2 regions of the Phytohabitans houttuyneae genome follow, and region 1 is predicted to be linked to the other one. Evidence: predicted binding sites of a transcription regulator. Region 1 holds the regulator's gene; the other holds the start of a gene.

The links. Region 1 encodes HrcA, which represses chaperone genes, less so after heat shock. Its sites were predicted from a motif close to GGTTNGCACNCTCNNNNNGAGNGTGCNAACC; they were not measured.
Region 2: a site for HrcA is predicted at 2,384-2,414, ahead of groL (chaperonin GroEL). Genes of this name have one in related genera too.

Annotation. Positions count from the first base shown of each region.
Region 1 covers NZ_BLPF01000004.1:620,996-625,160, reverse strand. The annotation lists gene Phou_RS45480 (16S rRNA (uracil(1498)-N(3))-methyltransferase) at 450-1,163, opposite strand; gene dnaJ (molecular chaperone DnaJ) at 1,160-2,293, opposite strand; gene hrcA (heat-inducible transcriptional repressor HrcA) at 2,331-3,353, opposite strand; gene Phou_RS45465 (DUF4870 domain-containing protein) at 3,520-4,161, shown strand.
Region 2 covers NZ_BLPF01000004.1:430,797-434,961, forward strand. The annotation lists gene Phou_RS44585 (glycoside hydrolase family 130 protein) at 1-648, shown strand, start outside; gene groL (chaperonin GroEL) at 697-2,283, opposite strand; gene Phou_RS55930 (hypothetical protein) at 2,893-3,012, opposite strand; gene Phou_RS51770 (tetratricopeptide repeat protein) at 3,086-3,817, opposite strand; gene Phou_RS51775 (NB-ARC domain-containing protein) at 3,715-4,165, opposite strand, start outside.

The sequences.
Region 1 (4,165 bases):
ACTGCCGATCAGGTGCAGGCGGTGTGAGCTTCGAATCTTGGTGAGTTAGCGCGATATTTCGACGCTAACTCACCAAGATCTGCCGGAGCAGGCTCCTGGGTTGAGCTGGGCGACCGCGGAGGGTGAGGCGGCAACCGCGGGAACAGCGGCAGCTCACATCTAACTCGGGTTGGTCGGTTGAGTCGCTGCCGCGGTCACCGCCTTCCTTCGCCCAGGTCGAGAGGTCGAGCCGTCGCGGCGATTGGTTGCCACGTACTCATATAACGGCCGCCCGGCGTTGAACCTGGCCGAGGCGGGCCACCTGACTCGGGCTGACCCCACCCCGGTGGCGCGGCGTGCTGGTCGGCGCCGCCGCCGCGATCAAGCTGACCCGGTGCCCGGCGACGTGTCCACGTGCCCCGGCGATCCTTGGCATCGACCGGCTAGGGCGGCTGGCGCAGGTCGTCGCGTTACCAGCGGCCGAGGCGCGTAGAAAGCACGGCGAGTGCCGCGACGCCCGCCGTCGAGGTGCGCAGGACCGGGTCGCCCATGCGGACCGAGCGGGCGCCGGCCGCCTCGAACGTGGCCAGCTCCTCCGGCGCGATGCCGCCCTCGGGGCCCACCACCAGCGCGATCTCGCCCGCCGTCGGGAGGTCGACCGTCGTCAGGCGGTCCTTTGCCTCCTCGTGCAGGACCAGCGTGGCGCGGGCGGCGGCCTCGCGCGTCGTGGCGGCGCTGGCGACCAGCGGCAGCCACGATCGGCGGGCCTGCTTCGCGGCCTCCCGGGCGGTCGCGGACCAGCGGTCGCGGGCCCGGTCGCCCCGCTCACCGCGCCACTGGACCACCGAGCGGGCAGCAGCCCAGGGGACGATCTCGTCGACGCCGGCCTCGGTCATCGCCTGCACGGCCAGCTCGCCCCGCTCACCCTTGGCGATGCCCTGGATCACCACCAGGCGAGGGTCCGGCGCGTCGAGGTGCACGACGGAGGTGATCCGCAGGTCGAGGATGCCCCGGCCGGCGGCGGTGACCACCGCGGTGGCCGTGCCGCCGCGACCGTCGCCGAGCAGCAGCTCCTCGCCCACGCGCAGCCGCTGGACGGTGGCCGCATGGTGTCCTTCGGGCCCATCCAGGGTGTAGGAGTCAGCCTGGGGCAGGGCGTCGACGAGGAAGAGCGGAAGGCTCACTGGTGGCCGTTGAACGCGTCCCGCATCCGCGAGAAGAAGCCGCCCTGCTTGGTGAGCTCGGCGACCTCCTCGCCCCGGGTCTTGGCAAACTCGCGCAGGATCCGCTCCTGCTCCGGGTCGAGCTTGGTGGGCGTGCGCACGTCGAGGTGCACAAAAAGGTCGCCGCGGCCGGTGCCGCGCAGGTGGGGCACACCGCGGGCGCGCAGCCGGAGGGTCGCGCCGGGCTGGGTGCCGGCCTTGACGTCGAGCTGCTCTTCGCTGTCGAGCGTCTTGATCGTCAGCCGGGTGCCGAGCGCGGCGGCGGTCATCGGGACGGTGACGCGGCAGTGGAGGTCGTCGCCCTTGCGCGAATACACGTCGTGCGGCCGCTCGTGGATCTCCACGTAGAGGTCGCCGGCCGTGCCGCCGCCGGGGCCGACCTCGCCCTGCTGGGCCAGGCGGATGCGCATGCCGTCTTCGACGCCAGCGGGGATCTTGACGGTCAGCGAGCGGCGGGTGCGGACCCGGCCGTCGCCGCCACAGGTGGCGCAGGGGTGCGGAATCACCGTGCCGTAGCCCTGGCAGACCGTGCACGGGCGGGACGAGACGACCTGGCCCAGGAAGGTGCGCTGCACCGACTGGACCTCGCCGCGCCCGCCGCACGCCTCGCAGGTGGAGAGGTGGGTGCCAGCGGCGGTGCCGGCGCCGGTGCAGGTGGTGCAGAGCACGGCCGTGTCGACAGTGATCGGCGCCTCGACGCCGAACGCCGTCTCGGTCAGCTCAAGCTCCAGCCGCAAGATCGCGTCGGCACCCGGCCGCGTGCGCGAACGCGGGCCGCGCGCCCCCGCCGCCGTGCCGAAGAACGCGTCCATGATGTCCTGGAACCCGACGAACGGTCCAGCCCCAGGGCCACCACCCGGCCCCCCGCCGCCCGGGGCGAGAGGGTCGCCACCCAGGTCGACGATCTGCCGCTTCTGGTCGTCGGAGAGCACCTCGTAGGCGGCGTTGATGTCCTTGAACTTCTCGTGCGCATCCGGGTCCGGGTTGACGTCCGGGTGGTACTGGCGAGCCAGCTTCCGGTAGGCGCGCTTGATCTCGTCGTCGGATGCGTCCCGGCTGACGCCGAGAATCCCGTAGTAGTCCTTGGCCACTTGGTTCCGTGTCCTCATGCTCTCGCGCTGTCCCGGGCTAGTTGTTTCCCAACAGGTCGCCTACGTAGCGTGCCACGGCGCGCACCGTGGCGATGGTGCCGGGGTAATCCATCCTCGTCGGCCCGAGGACGCCGAGACCACCCACGATTGTGGCGCCTGGACCGTAACCCGTGCTGACAACTGAGGTGGACCGCAGGTTGTCGATCTCGTTTTCGTCGCCGATGCGGATCCTGAGGGTGTCCGCGTCGACCTCGCCAAGGAGCTTGAGCAGGATGACCTCCTCCTCGAGGGCCTCGAGGATCGGGCGAAGGGAGCCCTGGAAGTCGAGTAAACCGCCACGGGTCAGGTTGGCCCGGCCGGCTAGTGCGATGCGCTCATCGTGCCGCTCGACGAGGGTTTCGAGCAATACCGAGGCGAGGGTGGCCATGGTGTTGCGATCATCGGGCGCCACCTCGTCGACCAGCGCCTGGATCAGCGGCGGCGCGTCCGAGAGCCGCTTGCCCACGAGCTTTTCGTTGACCAGGCGGCGCAGGTCGGTGACCGCGTCGACCTGGACGGGTGCCGGCAGCTCGACGAGCCGCTGCTCAACCCGGCCGGTGTCGGCAATCATGACGAGCATCACTCTGGTGGTGGAGATCGGCACCAGCTCCAGGTGGCGCACGGAGGTGCGGGAAAGTGTCGGGTACTGCACGACCGCGACCTGCCTCGTGAGCTGCGCGAGGAGCCGGACTGTGCGGTGCACCACATCGTCGAGGTCGAGCGCGCCGGCGAGGAACCGCTCGATCGCCCGCCGCTCGGCCGGGCTCAGCGGCTTGACCCGGGAGAGGCGGTCGACGAAGAGCCGGTAGCCACGGTCGGTCGGGACGCGACCGGCGCTCGTATGGGGCTGTCTGATGTAGCCCTCCTCTTCAAGGACGGCCATGTCGTTACGCACGGTGGCAGGTGAGACGCCCAGCTGGTGTCGCTCCACAAGTGCCTTACTGCCGACCGGCTCCTGGGTCGCGACGTAGTCCTCGACGATAGCCCGGAGCACGTCGAGCTTGCGGTCATCGAGACTCACTGTCACCCCCTGCCGCACCAGATGAGAGGACTGGCACTCGACTGTAGCGAGTGCCAGTCTACGTCGCACCCCCGCATGGCCGGGATGATCTCTTTGGGCACAATGTCCGCACCTCCGTAAGAGTGTTGCGTAGCGCCGGTTGATTCGTGCCCCTACCGTGACCTCCATGACAGAACCACCTCGCCCTCCCGGAGAGGGTGAGCCCGGCCAGACGCCGCCGGAGCCGACCTCTCCGCCGACACCCCCAGCGTCCTACTCGATGCCGGGCGAGGCACCCTCTCCCGGTTACGCACCACCACCGAGTGACGCACCGCCACCGCCGCCGCCCACGGGTGGGACCGACTACCCGCCACCGGGTGCCGGCTACCCGCCGCCCGCCGGCGGCTCATACCCGCCGCCTGGCTACCCGCCGCAGGGTCCCCCCGGCGGCTACTACGCGGCCGGCCCGGCACCGTCGGGCTACGCCAACAACGACGAGAAGACGTGGGCGCTCGTCGCCCACTTCGGCGGCGCGGCCGGCGCCTTCATCGGCGGCGGCACGCTGGGCTGGGTCGGCCCGCTCGTGGCGCTGCTGGCGAAGGGCAACCAGTCGCCGACCGTACGCGCCCACGCGATCGCGGCACTCAACTTCCAGCTGTTGTGGTCGATCATCACGGTGATCTGCTGGATCCTCGTGTGCGTGCTGATCGGCGCCATCCTCGCCCCGATCGCGGCGATCATCGCGATCGTCTTCGGCATCATCGGCGGCGTGAAGGCCAACGACGGCCAGCTGTACAACTACCCGATGAGCGTTTCGATCATCAAGTGAGCCG
Region 2 (4,165 bases), 190 kb from region 1:
AGCAACGGGATGGAGGACGCCCGCTTCGTCAAGTTCACCGGTGACGACGGCATGTCCGCGTATCGCGCCACGTACACCGCCTACGACGGTCGGCACATCGCCGCTCGCATGCTCACCAGCGACAACCTGGACCACTTCCAGGTGACCCCGATGCGGGGGCCGGGCGTGCGCAACAAGGGCGTCGCGCTGTTTCCGCGTACCGTCGGCGGCCGCCACCTCGCGCTGTGCCGCTCCGACGGCGAGACCATCGGCCTGACCGCCCTCGACGACGCCAACCGCTGGCAGCCATCGGTGCCGCTGCACGGCCCCCGCCGCGGCTGGGAGCTGATCCAGGTCGGCAACTGCGGATCACCGATCGAGACCGCCGCCGGCTGGCTCGTGCTCACCCACGGCGTCGGCCCGATGCGCCGGTACGCCATCGGCGGCCTTCTGCTCGACCTGCAGCGGCCCGACCGCGTGATCGCCGAGCTGCCCGGCGCGCTGCTCGCTCCCAGTGACACCGAACGGGACGGCTACGTGCCCAACGTCGTCTACTCCTGCGGCGCCCTGTTGCACGCCGGCACCCTGTGGCTCCCGTACGGGGCAAGTGACGCCCGGGTCGAGTTCGCCACGATCCCGCTCGCCACACTCATCGACGCGATGGTATAGACGCGGCCCAGGCGCGGTGTTCGCGCTGCCCGGGCCGCGTCCGCGTGGCTACTGTGCCGGCTCCGCCGCCTTCTCGACGACGAGCACCTCGGTGGTCAGGAACAGCGCGGCGATCGACGCCGCGTTCTGCAGCGCGCAGCGGGTGACCTTGGCGGGCTCGACGATGCCCGCCTCGAACATGTCCACGTACTCACCGGTGGCGGCGTTGAGGCCGCGGCCCGGCGGTAGAGCCTTGACCTTCTCAGCCACCACGCCGCCTTCGAGGCCGGTGTTGACGGCGATCTGCCGAAGCGGCGCGGTGAGCGCGACCCGCACGATGTTGGCGCCGGTGGCCTCGTCGCCGGATAGGTCGAGCTTGTCGAAAGCGGTCGCCGCGGCGTTGACCAGCGCCACCCCGCCACCGGGCAGCAGACCTTCCTCGACGGCGGCCTTGGCGTTACGCACGGCGTCCTCGATGCGGTGCTTGCGCTCCTTGAGCTCGACCTCGGTGGCCGCGCCAACCTTGACCACGGCTACCCCGCCGGCCAGCTTGGCCAGCCGCTCCTGCAGCTTCTCCCGGTCGTAGTCGGACTCGCTCCGTTCGATCTCGGTGCGAAGCTGGGCGGCCCGGCCGGTGATCTGCTCGGCGTCGCCAGCACCGTCCACGACGGTGGTTTCGTCCTTGGTGACGACGACCTTGCGGGCCCTGCCAAGCGAGTCCAGGCCGGCGCTGTCCAGGGTGAGGCCCGTCGTCTCGCTGATGACCTGCGCGCCGGTGAGGATCGCGAGGTCGGCCAGCATCGCGGTGCGCCGGTCACCGAAGGCGGGCGCCTTGACCGCCACCGACGAGAACGTGCCGCGGACCCTGTTGACGACCAGGGTGGCCAGCGCCTCGCCCTCGACATCCTCGGCGATGATCACCAGCGGCTTGCTCGTCTGCATGACCTTTTCCAGGACCGGCAGCAGCTCGTTCAGGTTCGAGATCCGCTTCTCGACGATCAGCAGGTACGGATCGTCGAGGACGGCCTCCATCCGCTCGGTGTCGGTGACGAAGTAGGGCGAGATGTAGCCCTTGTCGAAGCGCATGCCCTCGGTGAGCTCAAGCTCGAGGCCGAAGGTGTTGCTCTCCTCGACGGTGATGACGCCTTCCTTGCCGACCTTGTCCATCGCCTCGGCGACGATCTCACCGACGGTCTCGTCACCGGCCGAGATCGACGCGGTGGCCGCGATCTGCTCCCTGGTCTCGACGTCGCGCGCCTGAAGACGCAGCGCCTCCGTCACCGCCACGACGGCAAGCTCGATGCCGCGTTTGAGGGCGATCGGGTTCGCGCCGGCGGCGACGTTGCGCAGCCCTTCGCGCACCAGCGCCTGCGCCAGGACAGTCGCCGTCGTCGTGCCGTCACCGGCCACGTCGTCGGTCTTCTTGGCGACCTCTTTGACCAGCTCGGCGCCGAGCTTCTCGTACGGGTCGTCGAGCTCGATCTCCTTGGCGATGCTCACGCCGTCGTTGGTGATCGTGGGTACGCCCCACCCGCTGTCCAGTACGACGTTGCGGCCCTTCGGGCCCAGCGTCACCTTTACTGTGTCGGCGAGAACGTTCATGCCCCGCTCAAGGCCGCGCCGGGCAACCTCGCCGAACGCGATCAACTTGGCCATCTGGGTCATCCTCAACATCGTCGTGCCCACAAACAGCACAGTTCGGGCCGACCTGCGATGACCGCTGCACGCGGTCCCCCTCCGGGGTCCCATCCCATTCGGTTGGCACTCACATGGGGAGAGTGCTAGCTACAGTGCAACACCAATGCCCCCGTAGCACAAGAGACAGCCGCGGTAACCCGCCTCCGGTCGCCGATCGGCCACTGGACCAAAGCGAAACGGTCGCCTCGATCACCGACTGCTGTGGTGAATCAGACGACCGTGCCCATGTGCGGTGTGCCCCCGGCAGGATTCGAACCTGCGCTCCCGCCTCCGGAGGGCTCGGCTCCAGCGCGTGTCGTTTAGCATCGCTGACCTGCGCAAACACCTGCACTGCCGCGAGCCGGTCACTAGAGGTTCGGCACGCATTCGGCACAGTTCGGTGGGCACGGCCGAGCCGCGCCGGGCAGACGCGACTCCCACGCTGTCGGTACGGTTCTGTACGCGGCGGACGTTGGCCGGCGCGACCTGACCTGGGTTGGTCGGCGCGATTGCCCCGTGGCTCCCCGTGCTCTCCCGTTGTTTGTCGCGCTCATCTGGCACAGGTCTTTGGCACACTCGGCTATGGGGTTAGCGTTCTTCTTGAGCGGGTTCGCTATCGGCCTGTCCCCGCCAGTAGGCGATGTTGTGGCGGGTGGTCAGCGTGTTGGGGTGGTCTGGGCCGAGCACCCGCAGACGGTCGGCGAGCAGTTCCTCGAACGCCTGGGCGGCACCGGCCGGATCCCCGGCCTCCCCCGCCCGTAGGCGATGTTGCCGCGGGTGGTCAGCGTGTCGGGGTGGTCCGGGCCGAGCACCCGCAGGTTGTCGGCCAGCAGTTCCTCGAACGCGTGGGCGGCACCGGCCGGATCCCCGGCCTCCCCCGCCACCGGGCGATGTTGTGGCGGGTGGTCAGCGTGTCGGGGTGGTCCGGGCCGAGCACCCGCAGCTGGTCGGCGAGCAGCTCCTCGAACGCCTGGGCGGCGCCGGCCGGATCCCCGGCCTGCCCCCGCCCGTAGGCGATGTTGTGGCGGGTGGTCAGCGTGTGGGGGTGGTCCGGGCCGAGCACCCGCAGCTCGTCGGTGAGCAGTTCCTCGAAGGCCTGGGCGGCACCGGCCGGATCCCCGGCCTGCCCCCGCCACCGGGCGATGTTGTGGCGGGTGGTCAGCGTGTGGGGGTGGTCCGGGCCGAGCACCCGCAGGTAGTCGGCCAGCAGTTCCTCGAACGCCTGGGCGGCACCGGCCGGATCCCCGGCCTGCCCCCGCCCGTAGGCGATGTTGTGGCGGGTGGTCAGCGTGTGGGGGTGGTCCGGGCCGAGCACCCGCAGGTTGTCGGTGAGCAGTTCCTCGAACGCGTGGGCGGCACCGGCCGGATCCCCGGCCTGCCCCCGCCAGTCGGCGATGTTGTGGCGGGTGGTCAGCGTGTCGGGGTGGTCCGGGCCGAGCACCCGCAGCTGGTCGGTGAGCAGCTCCTCGAACGCCTGGGCGGCGCCGGCCGGATCCCCGGCCTGCCCCGCCAGTCGGCGATGTTGTGGCGGGTGGTCAGCGTGTGGGGGTGGTCCGGGCCGAGCACCCGGACTGCCTCGGTGTGCAGTTGCTGGAAGTGGGCGCGGGCGGCGGCGACTTGCCCGATCTCGCCCAAGCTGTTGCCGGCTTGGAAGAGCAGTGGGTGGGCGTCGGGTTCGCCGTTTGGGGTGTGCCAGAGGTGGTTGCCGGCGGTGGTTGTCAGGGCGGTGGTGTTGGCGCGTAGGAGTTGACCGAGGCGGGCGGTGTGGGTGTCGCGTTCGATGGCTGGCCACAGCTGCACGAGTGCGTCGGCGGCGGTGTGGGTTAGCTGGGGGTGCTGGTTGTTGGGGGTGGCTTCGGCG